DNA from 4 places in the Clostridium sp. LBM24168 genome. Region 1 is predicted to be linked to each of the others. Evidence: riboswitches for the same ligand, from Rfam matches in the RefSeq annotation. Region 1 holds a riboswitch; each other region holds the start of a gene.
What was found. A riboswitch is a leader RNA that binds a small molecule or an ion and turns the genes downstream of it on or off. The one in region 1 is predicted to bind thiamine pyrophosphate.
Positions count from the first base shown of each region.

Region 1 (8,415 bases):
TATGGATATAGGAAAATTTACAGGTACGTGATAAGAATTGGTATAATAATCTTTATCTGTAACCCCTTTAATTTCCCCAAATACTTTTTTATCTTTAGCTATGAATTTGCCACTCAGACCTTCTGCAGGAGTAGCATAACAACTCCAGTTGAGATGGGTCTCTCCTGTTAGTTTATCAGTATAATCCCTAATATAATTTACAATTTTCAGTCCAAGTTTTCTTGCTTTTTCACTTTCTCCATGATGCTTTCCCGTGAGTGCTTTAAGTGCCTCAGCAAGTCCAATAAATCCTATTGCCCATGTTCCCTGTTTTAATATTGGTTCTATAGAATCCTCTTCTCCTAAATCTTCAGCTCCTTTCATAAGTTTCTGTCCTGCAACAAAAGGCAGATCTTTCACTTTTAATTTCTTTAATGTATTATATCTATGAATTAAAGATTCTTTTGATAAATTCAACCTATCATTTAAAAGTTTGAAAAATTTATCTAAATTTCCCTTAGATATAATTGCTATTCTCGGAAGATTAATAGTTGTCGGAGCTATATTTCCCCTTCCTTTTGGACCAGCCTCACCATTTACATTAGAACATACATATGTTCTACATCCCATAGTTGATGGAATTATACCTTGGTCATAATAAAACTTATTGAAATTAGCATCCATATTCATAAAAGTAGGATTCATTCTCTTTGCTGCTACTCTACAGGCAATTCTAAACAGATAGTAATATGGATCTCCCTCTTTTTTGTTGACACCATCCTTTACTCTAAATATTATGTTTGGAAATATAGGCTGTTCACCTTGTCCAAGTCCTTTTTCATATTCAGTCAAAAATACTTCACATATAAGTGCTGAATCTTTAGTCCTAGGTATACCTAAATTAATAGAACTAAATGGAACCTGAGATCCTGCCCTGGAGTGCATGGTATTTAAGTTATAAATTATACCCTGCATAGCTTGCTCTATGCTTCTTCTAAGCTTTTTTTCGGATATTTCACCTATTTTATCTTCTCCCACTTCCAGCTCTCTTAAATCTTTTATTATTTCCTGTCTAGTGGGCTCAATAAAAATGGACATATCATTATCAAAATCCGGATGAGATTGTCCCCCAAACATATCATTTTGTGATGATTGAAGTAATATACATGAAAGTTCAGCCGCCGATTCTATCCTCTTAGGATATCTAATATATCCATAACCAGTATTAAATCCTTTCAAAAGTATCTCTTTAGTAGGTATATGCAGACAATTAACACTTAAATTATAAGAATCAAGATCATGATAATATATATCTCCATTTTCATGTGCTTTTGCTAAATATTTCGGCATTTTAGCCAAATTGTGCCATTTATTTGATTCGCTTGCTATTCTTAGAAGTTTAGAACTATAATTATTTCCAACATTTGCATTGTCTCTATCTGTTTCTATTCCTATTTTATCAATAGCTTTCATAAGTTCTGACTTTATTTCCCTTATATTGTTTCTATCCCTTCTATAATTGGAATATGCAAACCCTATTTCAGTATATCCTCTTCTCATAAGGACTTCTTCAACTATATTTTGTATATCCTCTACATTTATTTCTTGTAAATTTAAATTTTCTATGTGCCTTATAACCTTCTGAGTTAGATCAATGAATTCACTTTCTTTTAGATCATAACCTATTTCATCAGAAGATCCCTTTATGGCATTAGTTATTTTAATAGAATTAAATTCTACTTTTCTTCCATCTCTTTTTACAACATGTAGCATACAATGCTCCTCCTAAATACTATATATTGTGTAACAATGTAATTATACTATTCAATTACTGGAATATCAATTTATATAAAATGCCACATACATCAATTAACAAATCTAAGTTAAACCTGCCTTCAAATATCTTATTTTAATTACGAAATTATACTTTTTAGAATAATTAACTATATATTTCACAAAATAATTATATCCAAAGATTTTTAAACATGCTAAATTATTATACTACATTAATCAATTAATTAAAAATATCTTTTATTATGAGGAGAGAAACAATGAAAGGTAAAATAATAGAAGCAACCTCTACAGAAGCTGTTATAGCTTTAATAGATGGAACAACACTAAGTATTGCGATATCACAATTACCTTACAACTGCAAAATAGGCGATAAAATAGATATAGAACCATCTCAAATGAAAATGACAGGAAAAAGTTTTATAAATATATCAACACCTCCTATTTGTTGAATTATATGTATTTATATACTATAATTATATTAATGCTAGGGGTGCTTTTTAAAGCTGAGAAATATTTTATTAACCCTTTACCTGATCTGGATAATACCAGCGTAGGGAAGCTAATTTATATTTAATATATTCTTATTATATTTTATAAAAGTTGGATTTTACTTTTTAGGTACCTCAAAGCATATGTTTAAGGAGGTATCTTTTATTATGTTTCTATTAAAAAATCTTACAGAAATAAGTTCACATCCAAGTTCTCTATTTGCACTTATAGCTCTAATTGCCATTATTATATTTATTGCTAAAGTGAAAAAGATATGTTTTTCAACCCAACTTATAACCCAGATAGGTATTGCTTTGGCTCTCGCTACTATACTTAAAATATTTAGAATATATCATTTCCCCCAGGGAGGAAGTATAACCCTTGGTAGCATGGTGCCTATATTGCTTATGGCATTTCTATATGGACCTGAAGTAGGCTTTTTAACGGGGTTCCTATATGGAATTATAACTTTAATTCTTGATCCTTACATACTTCAGCCCGTACAAGTTTTATTTGATTATCCACTTCCTTTTATGGCACTTGGCATAGCCGGTTATTTTAGTAATCACAAACTGCTAGGTACAGCAGCCGCGATATTTATGCGGTTCATATGTCATTTTATATCCGGAGTTTTATTTTTTGGAAGCTTTGCTCCAAAAGGAATGTCTCCTGTAATATATTCAATATCATTAAACGGAAGCTTTATGCTAATAGAAGGAATTATATGTATAGTCATAATAGCTGCACTTCCCTTTAGACAGCTGGAATCTATTTTAAAGAAGAAAACTTTTCATAATTCTATTAATAAATAGAATTTTAAAAGCTGTGCAAATTTTGCACAGCTTTTAAAACTACTCTATAAAATTATTCTTCTATGGATATTGCACTTACAGGACATCCATCTCTTGCATCCTCTGCTGAATCCTCTGAAGTACCGGGCACTTCACTTACCAAAGTTCCAGCTTTTCCATCGTCTTCCATTGTGAAGACCTCTGGGCATGCACTAGGGCACATACCACAACCTATACAGAGATCTTTATCCACTACTGCCTTCATAACATTCACCGCTTTCTTAATAAAATTAACAATATAATTGTTTGTTAATTTTATTAAGAATATACATATATTCACAAAATTTAATTCTATATTTTCAATCTGGTCATAAAATTATCAACTAAATTATTATAATCTGGAGATTTAGATATGTACTGTTCAACTTTTCCTTCTTCCATTTTACTTACAAGTTCTAAATCCATGGGTATTTCATCAAGAAGTGGTAATCCCAAATATGCAGCCTGTTCACTAGCAGATTTTTCACTAAATAGTCTTATTTTTTCATTACAGTTTCTGCATTTTACATATGACATATTTTCCACCGCTCCAATTATATTTATATTCATCTTTTCAGCCATTATAACAACCTTTTTAACTATCATTGACACCATATCCTGTGGAGTTGATACAATTACAATTCCATCCAAAGGTATATCCTGCATTATAGTAAGTGCTACATCTCCTGTTCCCGGCGGCATATCTATAAGAAGATAATCTAGATCGCCCCATTCTGTGTCAGAATACATCTGCGTTAATACACCTGTAATTACAGGTCCCCTCCATATAACCGGCTGTTCTTCTTTTTCAGTTAAGAGATTTAATGATATGACCTCAATTCCCAAATGTGTATTCACAGTAGAAAACTTTACATCCTGGCTATTATTTGTAGTAATTATCTTTGCCCTTTCCTCATTTATTCCAAAAAATCGCGGCATGGATGGTCCTGTTATATCCCCATCCAGAACGCCTACCTTATATCCCTTGTATCTCAACTTTATCGCAAGTGATCCTGTAACAGTTGATTTTCCGACTCCTCCTTTTCCACTCATAATTCCTATTATATGCTTGATATGACCAAACTTTGGGACCATCTTCGAACATTTATTTTTATTATCTACATTGCAATTTGAATTGCCTGGACAATCATCACAATTACTCATTTTCCTACTACTTCCCTTCATGAATATATTATACCTTAAAAATCCTAATAAACATTATAGCATATTCTAAAATAAAAAAAGTTCCCTTTCAATAAATAAACTTGAAAGGAAGGCAGTTTAATTGTATTTTAAAGTCTTCACCACAGTTTTAAAAATATCAGACATATTTTCCTTAAAATCTTCTTCTTTCACAAAGAAAGAAAACCTATAAAACTCATCACCGTTTTTTATAAAATATTCTTCTCCTATATAACTGCCCCCAACTGATTTTGTAATATCATATTTAAGTAGATACCCTTTTCTTTTATCTAAATCTATATTTTTTAAGGAGTAATATTTATATAGATTTTGTTTATCAGATATTATTTTACTGTTTTTTAAAAATGTCTTTAAATCTCCATTTAACTTCCATACTTGGAAAAATCCTCTTATTTTATCATCCTTACTTTCAAAGTCAGTATGGCATAATATCTCATCTCCAAACATATTCTGTTTTCTAACCTGCCATTCAGATGGGAGCTTATATTTTATCCTACCATTTAATTCTGTATATTCAGATAGAGAATTCACATCATTTTGAATTAAGGATGTAAACTTCAATCTGCTCTCAAAACCCTTTGCAAACCCCAGAATTAAAATCATAATTCCTATTAAAATAATTGTAATTCCTAATTTTTTTCTATTTATTGTTACTATCTGCATATACTGTCATCTTTTACTGGGATATCAACAGTTCCTGTTCTAAAGTCATAAAACATAAGCCAGTATCCCAACTTATTTTTACCTTTTTGAGGAATCCATGTTACAAAGCCAGATCTACCCCCATAAGGTTGCTCTTCCTTATTTTTTGTACCCGGTATTCCATAAATTATATATTTTACATTTTTATTTTTATCATACTTATATCCAATCAAGAAATGATAATAATTTTCTATATAATTATAATAGGCTGTCATAGGATAATAAACAAATGTATACTTATTATAATTAGTCACATCCTGCATATCTTGTATAGACCTTGCAGGTACCTTATACCATTTGCATCTTTTTAACTCCTTACTTATATTCGAGGTTTCTTTAAATCCTTCTATCAGATCCTCAAAAAAATTGTCTTTAGCTTCTTTTCCATGTACTCTATAATTTTTCTGAAATTCCATAGATGAATTATCTACATATATTTCATCTTCATCCTCAAATTCTTTAGCCTCATTAACATCTATATCTTTATTGCTGTGTTCATTCCTAATTCTTTTTAATTCTTCTTTGTCTTTATTTTCTACAAGATCAGATATCTTATTTGTCAGCTGTTCTGACTTTTGTTTTAGACCATTACTATTATTATCTTTATTAGTGTCCTGAGCCTTTTTTTCTTTATTTAATTCATTTTTCTTTTCAGCATCTTTTGTATTGTCCGGTTCAGTATTACTTTTAGGTTCTTTATCCTTGCTCTTTTTAGCTTCTATATTCTCTTCGTACTTATCAAATATGCTCTTGTTTTCAGATTCTTTTCCCTTCTTATCATCTTTTTTATCTGTAATGGATTGATTCTGTTTAGATTTTGGTTTACTGTTAATCTTAGCTTTATCCTTTATGATATCAAAAGATTTCCATTCAGGAACTTCCATACTTGCAAAACCACTCATGACAGATATTATATTATTATCCAAGATTCTGGCAACTGCCGCTCCAGATACTTTATCTATAGATATATCACTATTAGATATATTATTTACTGGATATTCATAACTTATATCCGCTCTGCCATAATCGTCTATGTTCATTTCACCGATATTGATCATTTTTTTTGTATCTTTTTTATTACATATAAGTATCATGTAGTAAGGGGTTTTATCCTTTTTTAAATTCTGTACATAATAGGATATCTTACATTTATCATTTTTAGTTTCCAATTTGGCATATCCCGAGGCTATTTTATCAGAAGCTAAAGAGTATCCCTTTTCGTCTTCCTGCAATATTATAAAGTATCTACTATAACTCTTTTTTTGTGCCAATTTTTCCATACCTCCATATATTTTATTCATTATAATATATGAGGTAACTTTCAAAAAGTGAACAATTACTTTTTATTTAGTATAATTAATTACGATAATTCATATATACAATCAGATAATTTCCCAAATTCTTCAAGTGAAAGTGTCTCTCCTCTGCGCTTTTGATCAATACCTGAAATCTTAAATACAGATTCCATATCTACCTTTGAAATTTTCATCGGCTTTAAAGCATTCCATAGAGTTTTTCTCCTCATATTAAAAGATAATCTTACTACTTTAAAAAATAAAGTCCTGTCTTTTACTTTTATTTTTGATTCATGGAGCTTCTTTAATTTTATTACAACAGAATCAACCTTTGGCCTTGGAATAAAAGAAGCAGGGCTCACTTTCCTAATAATATGTACATCACAATAATACTGTACCAAAACAGATATGGCTCCATATTCCTTACAGTTTGGTTTTGCTGCTATCCTTTCTCCAACTTCTTTTTGAATCATCACTGTCAGAGAATCAAACTCAATATTATTATTTAAAATTTTTGATATAATAGGTGTAGTAATATAATAAGGTAAATTAGCTACGAATTTTACGTTACTATGATTTTCTATTAATTTGGAGTAGTCTATTTTTAGGGCATCTCCATGTATTAATTCAAAATTGGGAAAATCCTTTAGTTCTTCTTTTAAAATTGGAATTAACTTTGAATCCAGTTCTATAGCACATACTTTATCTGCTATTTTTAATAGTCTCCTTGTAAGTGTACCTACTCCAGGTCCTATCTCTATAATCAGATCTCTACTTGATACTTCCGAACTATTCAATATATCATCCAACACTGAATCATCTATTAAGAAATTTTGTCCTAAGTTCTTTGAAAATCTAAATCCATATTTATTAACAATGTCTTTTGCAGAAAAATTCTCCATATCATATCTCCCTACGTTTGTTCATCCTATTTATAGCCTCTCTAAATTCATCCTTTGTAATTCCATAATTATTTAATCTCTTTAAGAACTGTGAAGTATTGGCATATCCTATGCCAAGTTCCTTACCAAGTATATTCCTCTTTTCTTTTGATCTTCTACCCCCTGTAAGTCCAAAAAAAATCATATCATCTATATTAAATTCATTTCTTTGTTCTTTTTCTTCATATTTAGCATTCTTAAGTGCCCTTCTTATAATCTCGGGTGAAGCATTCTCCACACCTATGTCTCCATCTTTAGTACCATCTTTTTGTGATATATAGGCATGTTTTATATTCTTTACCCTTTTTGAAATGATTTTTCTAATTTTTTCCCCGGCAAAATCAGGATCTGTCAATATTATTACACCTTGTCTCTTTTGTGCCTCTTTTATTTTATCAATAATTCCTTTATTTATTCCAAAACCACCTACTGCTATCAATTCAGCATCAACTGCCTTCTTTACAGCAGTTATATCATCTCTACCCTCAACTACTATAACTTCCTTAATCATATCAAAAAAATCCTCCATAAAAATTAGAATGAAAAAAATAGGAGCAAAAAGCTCCTACTCAGCGACATACACATTAACCCATTTTACTCCCCAGTTATTTGCCTCCGAGTTAGAATTAAAGAACAAATCTATCCTATTTCCCTTAATGGCACCACCGGTATCCTCTGCTATAGCATATCCATATCCATCTATATAAAGTTTTGTACCTAATGGTATTACTCTAGGATCAACTGCTACTGAACTACTATAACTAGTTCTTCTTGCCATAGTGCCTGTAGCTGTTATGCCAAATCCTGGATCTCCAGGTCTTTTACCTGTACTAATATAATCTGCAGTATATGCAGTAGCTCTCATTTTAAATGATCTGGCATAAGAAAAGTTTCCACCTCTTGAAAGAGCATAATTTGACATTGTTCCAATAGCAACAACTTTCTGCACTGGATGTCTTTTAACTATTTGACTTACTATCCTCCTAGAGATTTCTTTCCCATTTTCATATATAATTCTAGTCACAGTCTCATTTTCACCATTTTGTCCTTCTTGCAGAATTTTCTTACTTCCTCTCTTCATACTTTGATCATTTCTAATAATCGTCTCATATTTTATTGGGTTAATTTCTTTTATGTCTTTACTTTCAACCCTAGTCACAACCACTTTTAATCCATTTTTTA
Region 1 covers NZ_CP196861.1:3,047,693-3,056,107, reverse strand. The annotation lists gene nrdD (anaerobic ribonucleoside-triphosphate reductase) at 1-1,752, opposite strand, end outside; gene ACSVC9_RS15250 (hypothetical protein) at 2,031-2,222, shown strand; TPP riboswitch at 2,250-2,347, shown strand; gene thiT (energy-coupled thiamine transporter ThiT) at 2,430-3,074, shown strand; gene ACSVC9_RS15240 (ferredoxin) at 3,127-3,318, opposite strand; gene ACSVC9_RS15235 (Mrp/NBP35 family ATP-binding protein) at 3,405-4,256, opposite strand; gene ACSVC9_RS15230 (PsbP-related protein) at 4,374-4,958, opposite strand; gene ACSVC9_RS15225 (DUF7922 domain-containing protein) at 4,949-6,268, opposite strand; gene rsmA (16S rRNA (adenine(1518)-N(6)/adenine(1519)-N(6))-dimethyltransferase RsmA) at 6,358-7,194, opposite strand; gene rnmV (ribonuclease M5) at 7,196-7,744, opposite strand; gene ACSVC9_RS15210 (3D domain-containing protein) at 7,799-8,415, opposite strand, start outside.

Region 2 (8,415 bases), 1.3 Mb from region 1:
CTACCAGAAGAGCCTCCACCTCCACCGTCACTAGAACTTCCTGAATTCCCTTGATTATCATTCTCAATAGAAGAGTTTATATTAACTAAAGCAGTCACTATATTTTCAGATACAAGTTGAGTTCCTCCTATTGCTATTACTTTGCTGTTTTTATCAACTTTGGATTTTATTATATTAACTGTATCTTTATTTATAGTACCATTTACTAATATTATAGGGTTACAATCTTTAGATGCCAGAGCTGAAACAGATAATGCATCTGCAAATTGATCCACTCCATTATACTGGGCAGAGGCAAGATATACACTACCAAAATTTATATCATTTTTAAATTTGTCAAGTATTTTTTGGTTGCTTTCATATCTGTCCTTTCCATATATTCTTTCGGTATTTTTAAATATGCCCTCTATATCTTTTGATACTAGGGACTCTCCCCCTATTATGTAGGCTTTTTCTACACTGTTATTTTTTGAATACTCTAATACATCTTCCCTTCTATCTGCTAATAGAATAGGCATGCCCTTGTTAGCAGCTATATAACTTATAGAAAGTGCATCTGATGAAGCTTTTCCCGAAACCAACACTACCGAAGAACTTTTTCCAACTTTATCCGCAATTATTTTTGAAGTATCGTATCTTGTAGTTCCTCCTAGTCTTGTTACATCACTAGCCTTAGGTACTGCAGTTTTTATTTCAGATATTATCTTGTCAGATATAACTCCATTTCCACCTATAATTACCACTTTATCAGGATTTAACCTTGATAATTCTTCCTTTGTACTTTCACTTAAACCTGATTTACTTGTAAGTAGAATTGGTGCATTATACTTCTTTGCAAGAGATGAGGCGCAAAGTGCATCTGGAAAATTTTCTCCATTGCATATTACTACACTGGAAGCACTTTCCCAACCATTTTTGCTTATAAGTGATGAAGTTTCATATCTATCTTTTCCAAAAATTCTTTTTTGGTTTAAAGAATATGAAGATTCTGCAAAAACAGTTGTCGAAAATAACATTACCGCACCCACTATTAATCCTAACATTTTTTTTAACTTCAAATAGATTCCCCCTTTAATACTTGATTTGAATATAATTTGTCAGCAAAGCCATATCAAATGATATTCATTATCATTATACAGATATTTAATTATACTGACTACTCCATTTAGTCTTTTTTCACTCCATTTAGTCTTTATTTTTTCAGAAACAAATCTCTTGTTTTTAACCCATTTCCCCTAATTAACCTTCTCCATCCCATTTCTGCAGCAAGTTTATATAAAAACCTCGGAAAATTTGCTGTAATAAATATATTTTCCTCTGAAGTACACTTCAATATATTATCTGCAAGCTGTTTAAATGCTTTCTCCAGGTTCTTTTTAGGTCCATGACCAATTTGTACATTTTTTAACGATATAAGCATTCCTCCTGCACCAATTCCAATTCCCTGTCCCCATTTAAGTCCTGCTTTCATGCACCAATTCTCCATTATTTCAATTGCCAGCTTATTCTGATGGCCTTCGTAAAATCCACAATTCACCAGACAATAAACTGTAATTTCTTTTTCCCCTATAGATGCAAATAACATTTCCAGCTGAACAAGACAGCTTAACAAATGAGATGGAATTCCATCTACATACAGAGGAAAAGCAAATACAAGAATATTACAGTCAGCTAATTTTTTCATTTCTTTTACACTTAATTGTCCTTTGTTAAAGTGATATTCAGAAATTATACTGTTACTGCAATCTAAAAACGGCTTCAAATCCTGTAATATACAACCAGAAGCACTATTTTCAATTTTGGGACTTCCATTAATAAGAGCTATTTTCATAATATCTGTCCTTTCATTTCATTAATGTCATGAATAAATGTAACTTCATTTGCACTGCAAGCCAGATTAATGGAGTTTGCCCTCACCAGCTTTTGTGCGGTACATTTTTCTTTTTCAGTTATATCTTCACCATAAAACCATACCTTCATATCCATGCGGTTGTCATAGCGCCTTCTATGATGCATTTCCCCATTTTTCATTACAAAATAAGGGTGCAGATATGAAATACTCCGATCCAATATATTTTTAACAAATGGACTATATCCACCATAGCAGCACCTGCTTATAATGATAAAATTTCTACATTTTGACAGATATTCTCCCATATCACTATACTTGTCACGTATCACACACCTGGCTGGTGTTTTTACCCAGCATCCAAAACATCCTATGCAGTGATGTATCATACTATCCTTTGAAACAACTTTTACTTCATCTGATAAATTGAAAAATGCTTTTTCAAATTCATTAATTTCCAAATCATGTATCAATAATTTCATTTTACTGCTCCAATCGTAATATAAATATATACTAAAATATAGTGAAATAAATACTTTAAGTCAATATTCAAAGTATGATATAATGGTTATAAAATTAATATGTACATGTTTGCGGAGGAACCATTTTGGTTGAGAAGGTTAAAACCTGACTCTTGGAACCTGTTAAGTTAATACTGGCGTAGGGAGCAAGCAAATTATCTTAATTGATTTAAAGTGCTTATTCTTCCATATAAGTACTTTTTTTATTTGATTATACACAAAAGAGGAGAAAAGTAGATGACAACTTTTTTAGAAAATGAAGATATAATTAAAAGACTGGAACAATACCTTCAATATTTTAAAGACAAGAATATAAGCATAAGTATAGAAGGAAAATCAAGCAGGTTATTATCCTATGACAGACCTGTATTTCATAAAAATATTAAAAGCATTGTAATAAATTCTGTACAAAAAGATAATAAATTTGAAATAGAATTATCCTCCATAAAAAGTTGTACTAAAGATGTCTGTGGAGGATTACAAGATGTACTGATAATATTAAATGATAACACCTATATACAAATTTATAATAAATAATTGCTTATAGTTCATTGATACAATTTCAAGAACTCCTTCTTTATATCATAAATATTTTTGTATCCCCCACTCAAGTCAAATAATTTTTTTATGAAATTTATCTCATGACATGATAATTCCAGTTCTTCATACCAGGGCTTTTTTATTCTCGACTTTTTTACAAAAGAAGAATAATGTAAATAAAGAAGTAAGTGCCCGAAATATAAAAAATCATCATAAAATTTATATTTTACATTATCAACCTGTCTTGCAAGTCCAAAATCTACAAGATTGACCCTATCTCCATCTATAATTATATTGGGTATTCTTATATCCCTGTGCACAATATTTCTCTCGTGAAGATACTGCATTATATTTATTGTTTTAATTCCTATTTTATAAATTTCTCTCCGATTAAATTTATACATATCATTGAACAGCATATCCTCCAAGGTTTTCCCCTTCTTGAATTCCATAATATAGGCATAAGTCGTATTATTTTTTACCATATCAAATATTCTTGGAATTGAAGGATGATTTATCGAAGCAAGTATCTTATTTTCAAGCAGGATCTTGTTTCCTTGCCTTTTCACCATTTTAGGTTTGATTTCTTTAAGTACATACTGCCTTCCATCCAACTCGACCAGATAACATATCCCAAATCGTCCTTCTCCTAAAAATTTTACAACTACATACCCACCATAAAAAGAACCTGGTGGGCATATCTTTTTCTTAAAAAACGAAATCATGACCGTGAACTTTTGTAGTACCTTTTACGTCTTTTTGTAGAGTCATCGGAATAGGATCTAGAAAATGAGCCGAAGCCCCTTAAAAGCCGTCTTAAAAATCCCTCTCGTTTGTAATAACTGCTGCCTCTCTTATAATCTCCATAGCGCCGTCTATCCGATGATCTTGAAAAAAAGCCCATAATATCATCCTCCAAACCTTAACACATGTATTTGTTATAATATAAATTAATAATACCATAATAACAATACTGCATCAATTTTTCCTCTTATTTCCATGGCCGTTTATTTCCCAGCCATCCCTGATTTCGCCAGTACTCTTTATCAACAGGATTGATAGTAAATCTTTTCTGCATAAAACGCATTGTATAAAAGAGGATTTTTATTTTCATGCTCGGTTTTATATTATGACATTTACGTAAAATTTTAGCAGACAGCTTTACCACATCTTTTTTAATCCTGTCTTTTCTCTTTTCACTTACGCCCTGCCAATTAACAGCTGCAACTGCTTTGCCGTAGGCAAATATCCTGCCCACTCCCCAAAAAGTTAGACTATCCACAATATCTCTATTGGCCGATTTCATACCTCTTCCGGCAGCTGTTGAAATAACTAGAGCCATTTTGGAAAACATAGTCTTATTAGGACGGTGTACCATCCATTGAAAACCAAAATGATCAAGTAGTGCTTTCATTTGTCCACTTGCATGGAAAACATATACGGGGCTTGCAAATATGATTAGATCAGATTTTTCAATTGCTTCCCTTATCAAATTAACCTGATTATAATGAGGACATGATTTTTCACTTATAGTAAAACATAAACTACATCCACAACAGAAATTGGACATATCTTTTGGAAGAAAAAACTCTATAATTTCACTCGTTTCCGATTTTAGTTCTTCCAAAAATAACCGCGAAATATTATAGGTACTTCCCTTGTGTTCCGTACCATATACTGCCACAATTTTCATAAAATTCTCCTTACTTAAGTATTACAAGAATATAAAAATCACTCTAGACAACACCATTCCTATCACAATTCCGCCTATAATATCAGTAGGATAATGAACACATAAATATACTCTTGAAATGGATATTAAAAATGCCAGACCCATGAAAATTATTTCATATTCTACAAAATATTCAGAAAGAACACTTGCAACAGCAAAAGATGATAAAGTATGACCGGAAGGGAAAGAATAGGATATAGGTTTTGCAATTATCACCTTGATATTCTTTGCCATATTAAAAGGTCTGGAACGTTTTATCAAATTTTTCAGCACTCCTTCTCCAACAATTGTACTTATTATCAAAGTGATTAATACAGCTTTTCCTTCATACCTATATTGTTTATGTGTCAATAAATAAGTAGATATTGCAATCCAAATAGCTCCCATATTCCCCAGCTTTGTCATCATGCACATGAATATATCCATATATTTGTTTTTTAAGTATTTATTGATAAAAAGCATTATGCATGTATCAAATTCCCGCATCAGCACTATCATTATTCTACCCTCCAAAACTATGAAGTCTTCCTTAAGCTATTGTATCATTTTAGAATTCAAGATGCGTTAAAACAATGTAAAATTTATTTCATTATGACAAAATCCATCACATCTTTCCTCATGCTTTGTGGAACTTCCTTTGATGCTTTACCCAAACGTACAAGCATCTGTATGGTATATCCATCTGGAGCATAGTTTTGATGAACGCTTTTATATAGCTCTTTCATTTCAGGATATTCCTCCAGAACCTGACTGAGAGGCTGCATGACAAGTCCCATGCTGTGGGCTTTAAGTATTAATCTACTGTAAAGCATGCCACTTTTTATCTGGCTAGAACGACTATTATCCTTTGTAATAATCATTGCGTAAGCTGGAGTATTATCCACAGATACCTGAGTAGACTTAATAAAATTATCCGATGCAGCTTTTCCAGTATTCATCCATGGGAAAAGAGTGACTACCCCTTGAATAAGGTGCTTCATAATTCCTGATGTGCCCTGCCCTTCAACAGAAAATCCATATCTATATTTGTTCTTCTGATATTCATTGGAACGAAATATAGTCTGTGATTCTTTCATCGCATCAGTCACATTTGCCTCAACGACTGCTCCCTGTATTGCATAGCTGCTCAATTTATCCATATCTTTCTTATCTTGAAAAATTTTTATCCACATTCCACCATCGGTATTGATTTTTTTCAACTGATTTATCTGCCCGAAAGTTAACTTAGTAGACATGTATGCCATCCTATTAGTATCTGGTAAAAAAATAAAATTATAAAGAGGATTGCTTCTAGGGCTTAATTTCGTCAATGTAATTTTTGCTACTGGTTTGGTTTCCATGCTTTTCAATAATTCCTTTTCATTATAACCACCTTCAGGGAATAAATCCATTGTAGTTTTATACCCCAACTCATCTCCCGCTACATTTACATACTCCAGAAATGTTCCCTGGGTAATCATCATTTGCCGTGCAAAAGGATCCACCGCAGATGTTAAGCGTTCATTATCAGCATATAAATAAAACACCTCGCGGTTATTTTTATCCAGCCGTATTTTCCATGGCTGCATGTTATGGCCGTTTGATGACAACAGGCCATGGGCTGTAAGACGTATCCTAGGATCGTTAAATTTTTGAGAATATGCCTTTTGCCATGGTTCCAAATACTCTGATTTTTCAAAAATTCCGCTTACCAAAAGTAAAAATACGAAAACACCAGCAAGCACTATTACAAAGCAAGAAAATATAATAGTCATTGTTCTTTTAACCTTCTTTCTGTTCATTTACAATTCCTCCGCTTTCAGCTTTTATTGATCTCATAATAAGCTCAAAAGCTAATGATATTAGCTCTTCAGGTGTTGTTCCGTGATAATTTTCAATATAGTTCTTTTTTTTATTCGCAGTATTGTACACCCCAAGCATGCAAGACCATAATACAAGTGCTGTTTTTACAACATCCATATCACTGCGTATGGATTTTTCCAAAATACCCCTTTTCAATGTCCCTGTCAAATATCCCAGTATTTTTTCTCCTAGAGCATAACATTCCTCTCTTGATTGATCTGAAATTCCTCTTTCAAAATCCATTTCACCATTTTCATATTCCATAATTGCCTTAAAATATTCCGGATAGTTGTTACTAAACTTATATATTACAAAAGACATCCGCTTGATTTCTTCAATTGCATTGCATTCTTTTTCTTCCTGTAATCCATCATGCAGCATATTGATTAATAACTTATATCCTCTTATCATAACTTCAAAATAAATTTGCTCTTTGCTATTAAAATACACATACACCGTTCTCTTACTGAATTCAGCCTCCTTTGCCACATCATCCATGGTAGTATTGTCATATCCCTTTGTAAAAAAGGCTTTCTCTGCTGCTTCGATAATATCTTTCCTGCGGATCTCCTTTTCCTTTTCCCTACGTTCATTTATTCCCAACAATTACACCTCTTTCAATCTCAAGTTCACCCAAATGTCATGAAGTAAACTTATAGTTTACTTCATTTTATAGTATATTTTTAGCTCTGTCAATACCATTAACTTAGCAACATTTTTCCATTTGATATTATATAATAAAAAAGGTCATCAGCAGTTCAGACTGCTGATGACCTTTCTACTTTTTTCATCGATCTATCACATTTTGTCCATTCCAGGCATGGTACTTATAATTTCAGGATTTACCATACCAAATATCATTGCAACATGAGCAACTATTAAAAATCCCCCTACAAGGATAAAATGAATTTTCAGTTTTTCTTCACTGCTCCTGTTTCTATATATTAATCCTAACTCCATAAGTGCTATTGGTAGTAAGAACACTACCCCACTTAAATAAAATCCTACTGCAACTACATCCACCCAGGTATGCCATCCACCACCACTTGTAAGCGGTATAACTGCATTTACAAATAAGTAAATGAATATTCCTGTAAAATAAAAACCATCAAAAATTCCAACAATTTTATTTAAGGTTCTTATTCCACCTGATTTAATTCTATTATATATTATAAAAAATTCTGTAATAGTGAGAGCTTCAGCACATATTACGGGTACAGCCATAAATATAATCAAATTCCATGGCTGGTTGTCCATCAGCAATGACATATAGTGTGTCATGTTCATGATTATAACCTCCAATAACTTTAAATATTAATACAGTAAGATTTTATCAAAAAGATATGGAGATCCTATGGAGATGGACTTTTTTATCTATATTCTCTTCTCAATCCAGTGATGAATATCATCTATTACAACATTCTTTTCGTCTTTCTCATTTAAAATTTCATGATAGCACCCGGGATATATCTTTAGATTTTTATCTAGGGAAGATACATTTTCATAAAGCCATTTTGATGCTTCATTTATCACTATCTGATCATTGCCTCCATGTAGTATGAGACAGGGATAGTTATATTTTTTTACATTATTTTCAATCCAGATTGGTCCCTTTACAAAAGCCTCCCCCAAAAGCTTGACATTACTTTCTTTCAGAACAAGAGGATCCTCATTATACGCACTTACAACTTCCTGATCCCTGCATATAAGATTTGAAAGAGCATTGGGTACCTTTTCAAATGGATTTTTATCAAAGTCAATGCTGTTTTTGATAGTTTTAAATGCAGGCAGATCTATTACTGCGGCTCCCGAAAGTATCTGTCCACTCAATTTATTCTGATATTTCATTCCATAACCGGCAGTTATAAAACCTCCCATGCTATGACCAAACATGAATATTGGTACATTCTCGTTTTCACTCCTCGCCATAT
Region 2 covers NZ_CP196861.1:1,778,589-1,787,003, forward strand. The annotation lists gene ACSVC9_RS08765 (cell wall-binding repeat-containing protein) at 1-1,058, opposite strand, end outside; gene ACSVC9_RS08770 (hypothetical protein) at 1,193-1,831, opposite strand; gene ACSVC9_RS08775 (flavodoxin family protein) at 1,828-2,331, opposite strand; TPP riboswitch at 2,435-2,533, shown strand; gene ACSVC9_RS08780 (hypothetical protein) at 2,608-2,907, shown strand; gene ACSVC9_RS08785 (serine/threonine protein kinase) at 2,919-3,635, opposite strand; gene ACSVC9_RS08790 (flavodoxin family protein) at 3,902-4,603, opposite strand; gene ACSVC9_RS08795 (phosphatase PAP2 family protein) at 4,625-5,140, opposite strand; gene ACSVC9_RS08800 (Acg family FMN-binding oxidoreductase) at 5,224-6,423, opposite strand; gene ACSVC9_RS08805 (TetR/AcrR family transcriptional regulator) at 6,404-7,087, opposite strand; gene ACSVC9_RS08810 (DUF6803 family protein) at 7,283-7,771, opposite strand; gene ACSVC9_RS08815 (alpha/beta hydrolase) at 7,859-8,415, opposite strand, start outside.
Region 2: it holds a riboswitch for thiamine pyrophosphate, as region 1 does, so the genes downstream of both, ACSVC9_RS08780 (hypothetical protein) here and thiT (energy-coupled thiamine transporter ThiT) in region 1, are expected to answer to the same signal.

Region 3 (8,415 bases), 1.2 Mb from region 1:
TTAAACCTCCTACTTTCCTATTTCCAATGCTTTTGAAAACATACTCTTCTCGGAATTTATTGCGCTGACATTAGCTTCATAGGATCTGGTTGCAACCATCATGTCAGCCATTTCATTGAGTATATTTACATTTGGCATGGACACATATCCTGAAGCATCTGCATCTGGATTGGAAGGATCATACACTCTCCTAAAAGGTGAATTGTCTTCTTCTATTCCTATAGCTTTTACTCCCATTGGAATACTTTCATAATTTCCACTGCTTCCCAATACTCTGTTTAAATTCTCCTGGAATACCGCAACTTTTCTTCTATAAGGCTGTCCATTTGCGCCGTGTGTTGTCTCTGCATTTGCCATATTTGAGGCCACAGTGTCCATTCTAAGCCTCTCCGCAGAAAGTCCGCTGGCACTTATCCTCAGTGTATTAAAAGCCTGAATCATAAAATCACCCCTAATTTCCGTTTATCACATTTTTTCTCATATTCAATCTATTATTTTCAAGAGTTATAAGACCATTGTACATTAACTCATTTGCTGCCTGATTCACAGTTTCAATATCAATATCTACATTATTTCCATCTTCCCTCATACTGGTTGAATTATCCACTTTTGTAGTTATAGACCCATAACCATTTCCAAGCTTTATATGCCTGTCATCATTTGTCTTCAATTCAATATTATCCATGCTGTTTTTCAGATTCTCCTCAAAGGTAACATATTGCCGTTTATATCCCTTGGTATTTATATTGGCTATATTGTTTGATATAGCTCTGCTTCTGGCTGATGAAGCATCCAATGCCCTTCCAAGCAGACTGCCTACAGCTTCATCATTTGACATATTTTGTATATTCAATGCAATTTTCTCCTTTCTCTACATTTCTATTATAATATGTATTAGACATTTATTACAAAATTCCTTGTTAAATGCATGTTAAAAGTTAACTTTTAATATAACTTTACTTTTAATTAAACTTATTTGTCAATATAACCTATTTTATCATAATTGTACTCTACATTCTATATTTTTTACATAATTTATGTAAAAAATTTTCTATTATTATGTAATTTAATGTAATATTATGTAATTTGAAGCAAACTATACAAAGCAAAAAAATAAGACACCCTGTCATTAGTAAAATTAGGTATCCTATTATTATTTTATTAGCATCAACGTTTAACAGTTTCCAGTACTCTAAGAACATCCTGCGGAAGCTCATTTGCTTGTACTATCATTGCATTGGAGGCATCTACAATTATGCTTTCCTTGGTATAATTCATCATTTCTTCCGCTACATCCGCATCTCTTAAATCACTGTCGGCACCCACCATCCTCTGGCTTATATCCTGTATACAGTCATAGGTGCTTTCAAATCTATTCTCAAGTGCCCCATATTTACTTCTTATTGAAATTACTTCATTCAGGGAATTATCAATTGCACCAAGTGCCGTATCAATATCAGCATTTTCTACTATATCAGTATTATCCTTGATTGAATAAATTTCAGCAATTCTGCTGCCAGCACCATTGATGTCAGCATCTTTGCTTAGATTCACCTGTGGTATTTTAACAGTTTCCCCCGGGTTGGCACCTACTGGCATTTCCAGAGTTTTTTCCTCGGACAGCAGCTTCAGTCCATTGAATTCCGAACTATCTGCCATGTTATCTATTCCATCCAGAAGCTGGTCTATTTCATTTTTTATTATCTTCCTGTCACCCTCTGTAGTATCTCCATTGCCTGCCTGTACTGTAAGTTCCCTTATTCTCTGAATCATGCTTGTAATCTCCTGAAGGCCTCCTTCTGCCGTCTGGAGCATACTTATGCCATCCTGGGCATTTTTAGCTGCGGCCTCAAGTCCTCCAACCTGCATCCTTATATTTTCACTTCTGACAAGTACACTTGGATTATCCTTGGCACTGTTAATCTTATACCCACTGCTTATTTTGAGCAGATTTGCACTTTGTCTGCCAAGTGCCTTGTTTTGAAGCCGATGCATGATAAGGGCAGGCATATTATAGCTTATCCTCATAAAAAACTCACCTCTCCTGTTTGTTAAAACCAGAATTCCGTATATCTGTATATAGTCATTATCGGAAATACCACAACACTACTTTAGTGTCTATTCTATAGTTTTTTCATAAGGCTCTATCTTTACATACAGATTATATCTATCCAGGGCCTGTTCTTCACTGATACGTCCATTTACAAGGTTTTGATACAATATATATAGATTTGCATTCATATCCGGGTCGGAGCTCTTTGTCTCTTTCATTTTTTTCAATATCTTATCCTCAAGAGACAGATTTTCATAATTAAGTTGTGACTCCAACATATTTAGCATGTCCGAAATCTGTTTTTTAATCATTTTATTATTCTCACTTATCTTAATTGTCTTCAATCCCGATACTATCCTGTCTATACACTGTCTACTTATCAATACTTTATCTTCATTATCCAAATTTGTCACCGTCCTTACAATTCAATTAATATGCCACCTATATGAAAACTCTGAAATAAATCCAAAGATTGTTTTTATAAATTAATATTACCAACAATCCTATATATATGTCAATTGCATATAATTGTCATATATATAGGGGAAATGTACATAAAGTTCATTTCCCCTGATATCAATAAATTATGAAATTTTAGCCAGTTTGTATAAGCCCTAGGCAAGAGTTTCCTTCTTATATTCAAGAAATTGAATTGTATCAGCTTCCACATTTGTATAATACCTTTTGGTATCTCCCTTTATACAGCTCCTTGTAGTTATTTTTCCGCTTACTCCAAGAAGTCTTCCCTTCTTCAGATACTGCTGAAGCTTTTCAGCTCCTCCGCTAAAATAGGATACTGAAATAAAATCAGCCTGTTTTTCTTCTCCTTTTTTGCCTATGAAGTTTTTATCTACTGCCAATATGAATTTTAAAATACTCCTTTTGCTGTTTTCTATTTTGAAAAGCTCAGCATCTTTAGTAAGCCTTCCTATAAGAGTAACATTATTCAAGTAGATTACCTCCCAACTATTTTTTTAATAATTATATCCATGTCGGGAGTTTTTAATCACAATTAATCATCTTTTCTAAGTATATTTACATCTTTTCCACTCATTACCCTGTTCATATTTCTAACCGCACACATTTTACCACACATTGTACATGTATCATCACATTCCGGAGTTGATTCCCTTCTATATCTTATAGCTTTTTCCGGATCTATTGAAAGCTCGAAAGTTCTTTTCCAGTCAAGTTTTTGCCTTGCCTCTGCCATTTTGTTGTCCCAGTCAATTGCTCCTTTTACACCTTTTGCTATATCTGCTGCATGTGCAGCTATTTTTGAAGCTATAATTCCCTCCTTCATGTCATCCAGTGTAGGAAGTCTAAGATGCTCTGCAGGAGTAACATAACACAGGAAATCCGCACCGGAGGCAGCTGCAATAGCCCCTCCTATGGCACTTGTTATATGATCGTAGCCAGGTGCAATATCTGTAACCAGAGGCCCTAAGACATAAAATGGAGCATTGTGGCACAATTTTTTTTCAAGAATCATATTTGCTTTTATCTCATTCAATGCCATATGTCCCGGTCCCTCTATCATAACCTGTACATTTCTCTCCCATGCAGCTTTGGTAAGTTCTCCAAGTGTTATGAGTTCCTTTATTTGAACAGCATCTGTCGCATCGGAGACACACCCGGGCCTGCAGGCATCTCCAAGGCTCAAGGTTACATCGTATTTTTCACATATGTCAAGTATCTTATCAAAATGCTCATAAAATGGATTTTCCTTGTTGTTAAGCACCATCCAGGCATACATAAGTGATCCGCCCCTTGAAACTATGTTCATGATTCTCCTGTTTCTCTTGAACACCTCAGCAGTTTCCCTGTTTATGCCTGCATGAATCGTCATAAAGTCAACTCCGTCCTTTGCTTGCTTTTCGATGACTTTTATGAATTCCTCCTCGGTTATGTCCTTTAACTCCTTGTCATAAAATCCAACTGCATCATATATTGGAACGGTTCCAATCATGGCACTGCTCATATCTATAAGTTTCTTTCTGAATTCCTCGGTTTTTCCAAAAGAGCTCAAATCCATTATGGCCTCGGCTTTCATTTCAATTGCCTTCTTAACCTTTTCAAGTTCAATGTCTACATCAGGACAATCCCTTGATATTCCCAGATTTACATTTATCTTTGTCTTAAGTCCACTTCCCACAGCCTCCGGATCAAGTGAAGCATGATTCTTATTGGCAGGAATTACAGCCTGTCCTTCTGCGATCAGTTCTTTCAATTTTTCTATATCTATATTTTCCTTTTCAGCTACTACCCTCATTTCTCTTGTAATTATACCTTTTTTAGCAGCATCCATCTGAGTAGAATAGTTCATAATACCTTCCTCCTTTTATATCTATAAATTTCTCATAAAAAAATCAGCCTTCCCCTAAAGAAAGCTGAAATATACTCCGTCTAACTCGCAATATACATACTTTCCCTACGGTAGAATTAACTACATCAGGTTCTAAGGTTTGAGATTCGAAAATCTCTCTCAGCACTTCGGCACACCCAGTAAAAATCTATTTGTCTATTTAATTTTATTTAACTACTTAGTTTTAGTTTAACACAACTTGATTCCCTTGACAATCGACAATTTTATATCCTGAAATTAATTCTTGAGCTCTATTATCCAATAAATTTCACTAATTCCTCGTTAAATCTATCTTTCTCATCGTAAAACAAGCCATGCCCGCTGTATTGAAACGGTATTAAGGTTGAATTCTCAATACATTCATTCTGTATTTCCCCCAGTTCAAAAGGCACAATCCTGTCGTGAATTCCATGAAGGATCAATGTTGGAACATTTATTGAAAGCAAATCATCAAACAGCTGCTCCCGCAGCCATGTATCTGCTACTGCAATAGTTGCCCAGCTTGCTGCCTGTAATCCCAAATCCAGGAACCAATCAGCAAAGGATCTGGTTATATGCTTAAAAAAGAATATATCACCAAAATCACTTAGCATTTTAGGTCTATCCTCATATGTTTGATCAATAATGTCAGTTACAATTTTTTTATCAAGCCCGTATGGAAAATTCGGACGCTTGATAAGACTTGGGGCTGCTGCCGCAAAAAACATAAGTTTTGATACACCATATCCCTTATACCTTGACATATATCTGGCAGCAATGGCTCCTCCTGTGGAATGGCCCGCCAGCATAAAATCCTTCAATTGTAGTGTCTCCACCACCTGCCTAACATCATTTGCTAGCGTATTATAATCATACCCTGTAAATGGTTTATCAGATTTGCCAAATCCTCTTTGATCTATGCCTATACATCTATATCCCTCTTTAGGAAGTATATTAAATTGATATTCAAATAAATTATGATTTCCAGGCCAGCCATGTAAAAACACTATGGTTTTTCTTCCATGAGGATTGAGATCCTCAACATAAACCTTCACCCAGGGCTCTACCTCAACATAATAACCCACCAAAATTCCTCCGATATCTAATATTCACCCATACATATTATTCCAATAGATATAATCTTGTGAATATATGTCGACTTTATTTTAGAGGTAATATTTCCGTACAGAATATACTGAGATTAAGAGATATTCGCAGATATTTATAAAAATACTAAGTTATATATTACTACTTATATCTTAAATAAAATTCTACATTTTGGATATACTAATTAATGATGTTTTTACATTCCCTTTCTTTGCCAACCTTCGGGTTGGCTTTTTTTTATATAAAAATAATAATTTGGCTAATACATAAAAAATATAACAAAAACAATTAAAAAATAGCCCCTAGTCAGTCTCTTATTGTGAGTTTTCAGTGTTTCTTTGGTCTGTTCATGCCTTTCCTCACTATGATATCTTGTAAATTATGTTATAATAAGCATTATGCAAAATTATACTCTAATGAACAATATTATATTAGAGTGAACTATAAGTTAAATTAAGAAAGGGAGGAAATATACAATGAAAGCACAAATTAATCTTATTACAATTTGGACAAATGATATAGATAAAATGAAAAACTTCTACAATCAAGTTCTTGAGTTTAGAATTGAGAATGACCTTGGTAATTATGTTGAATTTGAAAACGATGGAGTAAGATTTGCTATTTGTATGAGAGATGTTATGTATGTGTATAGTAGCGAATATAGGAAAGAGTCCTCTGGACAAGGCTTTGAACTTGCTTTTCCATGTGAAAATCCTAATGATGTTGATGAATCATTTAAGAAGTTAATCTCCAAAGGAGCAATTTCTGTTCATGAACCACAAAATATGCCTTGGAATCAAAGAACAGCACTATTTGCTGACCCAGATGGAAATATACATGAAATTTTTGCAGAAATTATATAGTACGCAATCTTCTTATATTGAGTATTATAGGCAGGCAATCCCAACTATAATTTTTTAGGCTATATTTCAACATTATATTAAAACATAACCTATTTTAAACATTAACTGATCTAATTATCGTATCAACAATTACAAACAGCATAAATGCAGAAACAATCCACAGGAAAATTCCTAATGCTTTTTGCTTTTGATACCCAAAATAATTAACGCCACTTAAAAACATTGTTAAACATAGACTCCCTTGAGCCAAAAGGCGGAATACATAATTGCTGCTGTCTTTAATGGATAATAGTGCAAATAACACAGTAACAGCTGAAACAATTATAACTGCTATTTTAATCGGCAGTTTCTTTTTTATTTTCATAATGTATTTCTCCAAAAAAATTTTTAAAATTACGACAGTATAATATAATTGATAATGTGCCAATTATAGTTTTTTTACTCCATCTTTATTAAACACTTTCCTTAGATGAATTTCTGTGTATGGTATAGAAATTATAAGCAAAATAACAGATATTTTTACTGGTGTGCTGCTATTAGCTTCACCCAGTGCAATGAAAAATATGGTTATCAATAAAGATATTATTCCACTTAAATAATTTAAATATAACATTAATACCTCTACTATTTATAAAATTCATCTTTATACTTTAATTTTACCATATTTTCCTTTGAAGGCAAATATTATAGTAATTTATTATATTACATTCTGATTTAATTCCTAAATAATTTCCTATATCTTTAGTTTCTCTCAAAATGGGCGATAAAATATATAAGGAGGGAACGTTATGATTATACATTCTGTTGGTATGGGAGGCTTCTTACATATGAATTCTCATACTATTTCCAAAACAAAAGTGGAAGCATCAAAAACAGATAAAGGTACTTCTACTGAAAGCACTTCGGCTACTTCTAAAAAGGAAAATACAACTTCCTTGTCAGATAGTGTTGTAAAAAAAATTCAGGAAATGGCACAGGAAGGCGCGGCGAAAGGTGTATACATAGGAAATGATTATATATCCCTATATCAATTCCTATAAAAAACAACATGTATCTCCTGATCGTTCAAAGCTTATCTCATTAATGACACCTACAATAATGAACGCAAAATATACAAATGGCTTACCATACTTTTTTAGGATTACTGGATTACCTTTTACAGGGCAAATGTGCGTTGGTGCAACTGGATCATCTATGTTTATTTATGATCAAAATGGTGACGAAGTTTTATCTTATAGCTCTAATACTGGATGGGCAGAAGGACATACAAGAGCAGAAGATCAGTTTTATGATGAAACAACAGCAATTTATCATGAAGCCTACACTGCCGCAAGAGCGGATATGAAAGCATAAAGACACCAGCTTAGTGAAGTTATCTATTTTAAGTCGGCATCTTTACTAAGTCTGAATTAAGGCATACTTATGACCCTATGTTAATAAGTAATGGACTTTATTTCCGAGGCAGTATTTCCGTCCAGTAACCATCTGGATCAGCTATAAAATATAATCCCATTTTCTTGTTTTCATAGCATATACATCCCATCTTCTTGTGGTGCTCGTAGGCAGCATCATAATCGTCCGTCCTCACCGCCATATGTATTTCGTTGTCTCCAAGATTATAAGGTTCTTTTCTATCTCTAAGCCAGGTAAGCTCTATTTTGTATTTACTGTTCCCGTCTCCCATATAGACAAGTATAAAACTGTTGTCGTCGGGAATCTTTCTATCGATTTCCCTGAATCCAAGTGCCTCCTCATAAAATCTTTTTGATTTTTGAATATCCAGTACATTTATATTGTTGTGATCAAATTTGAATTTCAAAACATATCCCTCCCATTTATTCAACTCGCATTTTACAAATTACCCCCATTATAACCTATATACATATATTTGTGAATATATACTGTATTTATGATATTATATAGTAAATAATAAAATGAGGTGTTTACATTGAGCAATCATAACATAAAAATCCATTACCTGTACCACAGCGGATTTGCAGTTGAAACTGAAGAGCATTTCCTGGTATTTGACTACTACAAAGACAGCT
Region 3 covers NZ_CP196861.1:1,821,642-1,830,056, forward strand. The annotation lists gene flgC (flagellar basal body rod protein FlgC) at 10-441, opposite strand; gene flgB (flagellar basal body rod protein FlgB) at 452-853, opposite strand; gene ACSVC9_RS09025 (flagellin) at 1,168-2,028, opposite strand; gene ACSVC9_RS09030 (hypothetical protein) at 2,119-2,457, opposite strand; gene ACSVC9_RS09035 (single-stranded DNA-binding protein) at 2,668-3,003, opposite strand; gene thiC (phosphomethylpyrimidine synthase ThiC) at 3,066-4,379, opposite strand; TPP riboswitch at 4,464-4,567, opposite strand; gene ACSVC9_RS09045 (alpha/beta fold hydrolase) at 4,673-5,482, opposite strand; gene ACSVC9_RS09050 (VOC family protein) at 5,981-6,367, shown strand; gene ACSVC9_RS09055 (hypothetical protein) at 6,462-6,731, opposite strand; gene ACSVC9_RS09060 (hypothetical protein) at 7,156-7,407, shown strand; gene ACSVC9_RS09065 (hypothetical protein) at 7,535-7,720, shown strand; gene ACSVC9_RS09070 (VOC family protein) at 7,818-8,186, opposite strand; gene ACSVC9_RS09075 (MBL fold metallo-hydrolase) at 8,316-8,415, shown strand, end outside.
Region 3: it holds a riboswitch for thiamine pyrophosphate, as region 1 does, so the genes downstream of both, thiC (phosphomethylpyrimidine synthase ThiC) here and thiT (energy-coupled thiamine transporter ThiT) in region 1, are expected to answer to the same signal.

Region 4 (8,415 bases), 490 kb from region 1:
AAGCTTCAGAGGAAAAAGGTATATTTGAAAATGAAAGTATAGAACTTCATTTAATAGACAAAATGACAGAAAAAGACAACGAAGAGAATCTGGATGATATTCAAATTGAAGCAAGGTTGGTAGCAGATAGGATAAAGTCACTGGTAAATACAGGAGATGGGGAAAATAGAAAAGTATATGACGGGGACATAAAAAGTTATAGACCAATAAAGTATAAAGATATAGTCATTTTAATGCGTGCTACAAAGAATTGGTCACCTATAATGGTAGAAGAATTGAATAATTTAGGAATACCCGTCTTTGCTGATACATCAACAGGCTATTTTGAAACCATTGAAATAAGGACAATTATGAGTCTTCTTCAAATAATAGATAATCCTATCCAGGATATACCTTTGATATCTGTACTTCGTTCACCTATAGAATCATTTTCACCGGAAGAACTTATAGATATAAGAATTGTAAATAAAAATATTCCATTTTATGAGGCGCTTAAGAGCTGTATGTCCGGCTCTTCAGAGGAGTGTTCTATAGATAATATAGAAGATAATCTTAAAAATAAAGTGAATAATTTTATGATGAGATTAAATAATTGGAGAAAAAAAGTTATACATATGCCAATAGATGAATTTCTATGGTATCTATATACGGATACAGGATATTATGGATTTGTAGGTGCCATGCCAGGAGGTACCCAGAGACAGGCGAATTTAAGAATGTTGTTTCAGAAAGCAGAGCAATATGAAAAAAGTAGTTATAAAGGACTTTTTAATTTTATAAATTTTATAAGTAAGCTTAGAAGTGGCAGCGGAGATATGGGTAGTGCCAGGATATTGGGTGAAAATGAGAATGTAGTCAGGATAATGAGTATACACAAGAGCAAGGGACTTGAATTTCCTGTAGTTATTCTGGCAGGGGCGGGCAAGAATTTCAATATGATGGATATGAATAAACCAGTGCTTTTCAATGAACAATTGGGACTCGGACCTGATTATGTAGATCCTGAAAGAAGAATACGATACCCTACTGTCATAAAGCAGATGTTGAAGAGCAGAATTAAAATTGAAACTCTTTCAGAGGAAATGAGGATACTCTATGTAGCTTTTACGAGGGCGAAGGAAAAGCTTATTATAACAGGTATGGTGAACAATCTTGAAAAAACTTGTAGAAAATGGTGTGAGGAGTCAATTGTTGATGAACATAAGATCCCTGAATATGCACTTTCTAATGCACATAATTATCTTGACTGGATAGGAGATGCTCTTGTCAGACACAGGGATGGTGAGACCATCAGGAAAGCAGCTTCTTACGAAGCTGATGCTGATTTTATATTAAATGATTGTTCAAAGTGGAGTATTGATTTGTGGAAAAAAGAGGACTTTTTTAAAGAGTCAGAGGATGATTCTGAATACGATATGATAAATCATATTAAAGAGAGGGCTGCAGATGAGGATAGGAGCGAATACTATGAAAAAATAATTGAGAGGCTCAACTGGAAATATAAATATTATGAAGCTTCTAAAATTCCTGCAAAATTTTCAGTATCGGAATTGAAAAGGAAGTTTGAAATTATTGACAGAGAAGATAGCGGGGAATTCATGGAAGGCATAAATCTCAAAAGACCACATTTTATTGATGGAGAAAGCAGAATATCTCCCGCTGAGAGAGGAACACTTGTTCATCTCGTCATGCAGCATATAGACATACATAAGATTGATTCAGAAAGTGCTGTAAAGCAGCAAATACAGAATCTTGTAGCCAGAAAATTTATTACTGAAGAGGAGAGTAAGGTAATTTCTGCATATAAAATATTTAGATTTTTTAATTCTAATCTTGGTATTAGAATGAGGAAAGCTGAAAATTTATATAGAGAAATTCCATTTTATATGCAGACAGACAGTGGAGATATATATGAGGATTTACCTGAATACATAGGTAAGAAGGAAAAAGTAATTATACAGGGAATAATTGACTGCTATTTTAAAGAGGAAGACGGGATTGTACTTGTGGATTATAAAACTGATTATGTAGAAAATCCTGAAATTATTAGGGATAGGTATAAAATACAAATTGACTATTATTCAAAGGCACTTGAAAAAATGACGGACATAAAAGTTAAAGAAAGGTATTTATATTTATTTCATAAAAATATGCAGCTTGAGATTTAATTATGGGAGGGATTAAAATGGAAAAAGTAGCTGATAAATTTTTAAGATATGTTAAATTTGATACTAGATCAAGTGAGGAATCTGACAGTGTTCCGACTACTGAAAAACAGCTAAAACTTGGCAAACAGCTTTCAGAAGAGTTAAGAGGCATGGGAGTCGAGAATGTATCTTTAGATGGAAATGGGTATGTAATGGGTACACTGAGAGGTAATGTAGATGGGAAGGCACCGACTGTAGGATTTATTTCCCATATGGATACAAGTCCTGAAATCTCAGGAAATAATGTAAAACCAAAAATAATTGAGGATTACGATGGAAAGGATATAATCCTAGATGATAATGGTAATATAGTATTGAAAATTGAAGATTTTCCGGAGATCGTAAAATATAAAGGCAAGACCTTAATAACTACAGATGGCAATACATTACTTGGAGCAGATGATAAAGCTGGTGTGGCAGAAATAATGACGGCAGTGGAATATATTATAAATCATCCTGAAATGAAACATGGAGATATTAAAATAGCTTTCACACCGGATGAGGAAGTTGGAAAGGGTCCAGATCATTTTGATGTTGAAAAATTTAATGCCAAATTTGCATATACAATAGATGGAGGTGAACTTGGAGAACTGGAATTTGAAAATTTTAATGCAGCGTCTGCCAAAGTTAAGATTAAAGGTAGGAATGTGCATCCAGGATCTGCAAAGAACAAAATGATAAATTCAATACTTATTGCCAGCGAATTTATGGAGATGTTTCCCAAGGAGGAGACCCCTGCAACTACAGAAGGATATGATGGATTTTACCATATTGTTTCTATAAATGGTGAAGTGGAGGAAACGGATTTATCTTATATAATAAGGGACTTTGACAGAAATAATTTTGAAAGAAGAAAAAAATTTATTGAGAAGTGTGCATCTGTGATTTCCAATAAATATGGTAGAAATATTATAGAAATTGACATAAAAGATCAGTATAGCAATATGAAAGAAAAAATAGAGCCTGTTAAGTATATAGTGGATATTGCAGCTCAGGCTATGCGTGAAGCAAATATAGAACCCAAAATATCTCCTATAAGAGGTGGAACTGATGGAGCGAGGCTTTCTTTTGTAGGGCTTCCAACTCCTAATATATTTACAGGAGGGCATAATTTTCATGGAAGATATGAATATATTCCTGTATTTGCCATGGAAAAGGCTGTTGAAGTTATAGTAAATATAATAAAACTGGTGCCAAGATTATAATTTACTTCAATTCATGTAATAATTTTGCCTGAGATACATATAATATTAAAGTTAGACTTAATATTATATATTTATTACAAAAAGGGGTGAACATGAATTGAAAAATAATTTTATAATAACAATGGATGTAATAGAGGAATGTCTTAGAGAGTGCTTTGAGGGCAATGAGAATAACAAGGAAGAAAAATCAAACTCTGCTAATAAAAAATAACAGAGCTTGTTAAAATTGTCTGAGTATATTTAGTGTATAGCTGTTAACTGCTTTGCTGCAGAAGTTATGTCCTTACTTCCAAGTATTGCAGATACAACGGCTATACCATCTATACCTGTTGAAAATACTTCTTTGAAGTTGTTCTGTCCTATACCTCCAATGGCAACTGCAGGTATGTTTATACTGTTATAAATTTTATTGAGACCTTCTATTCCTATAGGGATATCTATGTCTTTTTTGGTTCCGGTATTAAATATAGTACCTATGCCAAGGTAATCAGCACCGCCATTTTCAGCTTCAACAGCTTCTTCTATGTTTCCGACAGATATACCTATTATCTTATTGATACCTAGTATTTTTCTGGCTATGTCAAGGGGAATATCGGTTTGACCTAAATGTACTCCATCTGCATCAATAGCTTGAGCTATATCTAGTCTGTCATCTATTATGATTGGAATTTTATAATACTGTGTAATTTCCTTGACTTCAAGTGCTATTCTATAAAATTCTCTTGAAGATGCATTTTTTTCTCTTACTTGAACTAAGGTAACTCCACCTAGTATTGCCTCTTCAACGGCCTTTTTCAAGGGCTTTGATCCAATGAATCTCCTATCCGTTACCAGATATAAATTATAATTTATTCCCATAATATTTTTTCACCTTTCCTTAGTTTATCACAGTCCAATTCATATATTGAATCTATTAATTTTACCCTGAAGCTTCCAGGAGCTTTTGCGTATTTAAAGGCTTCCTCAGCAGCTATATTCATTGATAGTATAGCTGCAGTTGCAGCAATAAAATTATCTTTACAAGCTCCAGCAGCTGCACCGCAGAGTGCACCTAGCATACATCCTGCACCAGTTATTTTGGTGAGCATATTTGTACCATTTTGTATTATGGCACTTTCTTTGCCGTTTGTTATGAAATCTTCTTTACCTGTTGCGGCTACAGTGCAATTATACTTTCTGGCAAGTCTTATGCAACTTTCCATTGCTCCTTCGGAACCATCTAAAGAATCCACGCCTTTTACATTTGAGGATTTTCCTGCAAGAAAATTTATTTCTCCTATATTTCCTTTTATAATATCTATTTTGCCAACCTCAAAAATTCTGTTTATGACCTGAATTCTTTTAGGAATAGCAGCGCAAGCTACTGGATCGAGCACTACTGGAATATCATTTATTTTTGCAGATTCTACTGCAAGTATTACTGAAGTTTCTTGTTCTTTATTCAAAGTGCCTAGATTTATATAAAGTGCCTGTGATATTTTTACAAAGTCAAATACTTCATCATAGGCTTCACACATGGCAGGTGAAGCACCATAAGAGAGAAGTATATTTGCGCAGTCGTTAATTGTAACATGATTTGTAATACATTGAACCAGTGGAACTTTTTGCCTTACTTGAAGCAATACATTTAAAACTCTTTCCAAATTTGAATTATTCATTATAATTTCCTCCCAGCTTATGAATTGAGAATTCCAGGTATTATTTATAGGAAATTCCTGCTTTTTTGTACAGTTCTACAAAATGTCCTAGAGGACCTACACCATGGCCTATGGGAAAGGAATTTTCTATAGCTTTTGTTATATACTTTTTGGAGTTCAAAACTGCCTGCTCTAAATCAAATCCCCTGGCTATATATGAGGTTATGGCAGAAGACAAAGTACAACCAGTTCCATGAGTATTATTGGTGTCTATTCTGTTGCATTTTATGCATGATATTTTGTTATTGTACAACAAGATATCATTTGCATCCTCTTGTCTGTGCCCTCCTTTTACAAGTACATGTCTACAACCAAGTTGTTTTATTTTGAAGGCTGCTTTTATCATATCATCTTCATTTGATATCTTTATTCCTGATAGTACTTCCGCCTCTGGTATATTTGGAGTTACCAGATCTGCTATGCTTATTAGATATTTTAATTGATTCTGTGCTTCTTTTTTTAATAGAAAGTAGCCACTCTTTGATATCATTACGGGATCAAGTACTATGTTTTTAACTTTATATTCTTTTAATAGTCTATATATTACTGATATGGTTTTGCTGTTTGATACCATGCCTATTTTTACAGCATTAACTTCTATATCATCAAATATTGATCTAATCTGAGCTTCAACGATTTCAGGAGATGCTTCCATTACACTTTGTACTCCAACTGTATTTTGAGCTGTTATAGCTGTAATAGCGCTCATTCCAAATACACCGATTGCACTCATTGTTTTTAAATCAGCCTGTATTCCGGCACCACCCGAACTATCAGAACCGGCAATAGTCAGCACTTTTTTCATTGCGGTCACCTCTTGCTTTCCATAGTAAATTTAAAATGAAAGGTGTACTGCTGAAGAAGCAATACACCTTTTGAAATCCTAAAATTATGTAAATTATTATACAAAATGTTTCCTACGCCAGCCTTAACTGGATCAGGTTCAAAGAGTTAGATGTAAATCTTCTCAGCTTTTAAAAGCACCCCTACAATATATTACGTTATCACTATTAATTCTACTACAAATAGATAAATTTGCAACTTATATTTAAGAACCTATTTTATGAAAAAGTTTTAGCCCCAGAGCTATCATTCCAGAAGTTATCATGGGACCTACAGGAACGCCACCCAAAAATGCTGCAGCAAGGACTGCACCAAGTATAAGAGCTGGCATAATTTCACTATGTCCCTGTATGGTCAAGTACTGCATTCCCAATCCACTTAGGTATGTAGTAAAAAGTGAAATTAAGAGGGCAAATATTCCAAACCAGGATGTGAACACATTTTTTATGGCCATATATTTTACACTACCATTTGCTATAGGTATTAAAATGGATATTAGTAATATTATCAATCCCCATGATAAACCATTTTCTTGTAGAGACGGAAATACATATTTATCTATATTAAGAAGTTTTAAAATTAGGAGTATACAACTTGCGATAGCCACAGAATTGGCTTTTCCAAGAACTGAAACTGCCAGTATTATAACAAGAATTATTGTTGATTCCACTATTATCATCTCCAAATTTGAAAATTAATTTCATACTATATATTTTTATGTATACTGCATTAATATTATGTTTAAATTACGTTTTTATTAATAAAAACCACAAATTATTTATAAATACTACTTAATATACTTTAAATTATTGCAATTTAATATTATAATTATTTATAAGCTACTAAATTCAAGGTGGAGATTTGATGGAAGATATAGTTGATGTGAAGATAGAAGATATCTTAGAAAAATATCCTAGTACGAAAAATTTTTTTATATCTATAGGAATTAATAATGTCGATACTTCAATGACAGCCAGAAAAGTTATATCTGGTTTAGATGAAATGTACCTTGAAAGTATGGGTTACAACAGCAATCAAATTTTGAGTTATTTTGAAGATTTTATTGAAAAGATGAGGAAAATAAAAGATATGAACAGCTGTAATATTAGATCGGTAACTGTAATAGGAGGACATGACAAGTCAGGAAAAGATGAAGGATCAGAATTGACATTTAGATGTGGGGAAGTAGTTTGTATAGTTGGACGGACTGGTTCAGGAAAGAGCAGGCTTCTTGAGGATATAGAATGTCTTGCACAAAATGATACTCCAACAGGAAGGCAGATACTTATAAACGGCAAAGTACCTGAAGAGAAAGACAGATTTTCTTTGGACAATAAGATGGTTGCGCAGCTTTCACAAAATATGAATTTCATAATGGATGTTACCGTAGAAGAATTTATTGAAATGCATGCAGAAAGCCGAATGATATGCAATCCCTGTGAAATTGTGAAGTCGATAGTAAAATGTGCAAATGATCTTGCAGGAGAAAAATTTTCAAAAGATGCTCCAATAACCCAGCTAAGTGGTGGACAGTCCAGGGCTCTTATGATTGCCGACACGGCATTGCTCAGCAGATCGCCTATAATATTGATTGATGAGATAGAAAATGCAGGAATAGACCGTAGAAAGGCTATTGAAACACTTCTCAAAAAGGATAAAATTATTTTTATGTCAACTCACGATCCGATTTTGGCACTTATGGGTAATACGAGAATTGTGATAAAAAATGGAGGAATATACAAGGTTATAAAGATAGATAAAAATGAGAAAAAAAATTTAGAGCCTCTTGAATATATTGATAGTAAGCTGCTGAAAATAAGAAACAAATTGCGGGATGGAGAAATAATAGATTTTGATATAGGCAAATATTTTAAATATAAGGATTAGAAAAGGAATGATTTAATTGAGATTAATAACAGTCGCAGGTCCGCCTTCTTCCGGGAAGACGTCAGTTATTTTGAAAACTATAAACAACTTAAAAGACATGGGATCCAGGGTAGGGGTCGTAAAATTTGATTGTCTGTCTACGTATGATGATGATTTATACAGAAAAGCCGAAGTTGATGTTAAGGTTGGAATTTCTGGTGGATTATGCCCTGATCATTTTTATGTAAGTAATATAGAGGATTGTGTAAAATGGGGATTCAGTAAAAAATTTGACTACCTCATAACTGAGAGTGCAGGTCTGTGTAATAGATGTTCGCCACATATCAAAGAAGTTCTTTCAATTTGTGTTATAGATTGTCTATCGGGAATAAATACACCAAAGAAAATAGGGCCTATGCTTAAATTTGCAGATATTGTGGTTATAACAAAAGGAGATATAGTTTCCCAGGCAGAAAGGGAAGTATTTTCATTTCATGTAAAACAGGCAAATCCGAGAGCTAAAATTGTATTTGTAAATGGTATAACAGGTCAGGGAGCTTTTGAATTGGGAATGAATTTTAAATATTCTCATGAAAT
Region 4 covers NZ_CP196861.1:365,420-373,834, forward strand. The annotation lists gene addA (helicase-exonuclease AddAB subunit AddA) at 1-2,168, shown strand, start outside; gene pepT (peptidase T) at 2,186-3,412, shown strand; gene thiE (thiamine phosphate synthase) at 3,653-4,270, opposite strand; gene thiM (hydroxyethylthiazole kinase) at 4,261-5,070, opposite strand; gene thiD (bifunctional hydroxymethylpyrimidine kinase/phosphomethylpyrimidine kinase) at 5,111-5,914, opposite strand; TPP riboswitch at 6,007-6,107, opposite strand; gene ACSVC9_RS01780 (DUF441 domain-containing protein) at 6,158-6,622, opposite strand; gene ACSVC9_RS01785 (ATP-binding cassette domain-containing protein) at 6,817-7,839, shown strand; gene ACSVC9_RS01790 (GTP-binding protein) at 7,856-8,415, shown strand, end outside.
Region 4: it holds a riboswitch for thiamine pyrophosphate, as region 1 does, so the genes downstream of both, thiD (bifunctional hydroxymethylpyrimidine kinase/phosphomethylpyrimidine kinase) here and thiT (energy-coupled thiamine transporter ThiT) in region 1, are expected to answer to the same signal.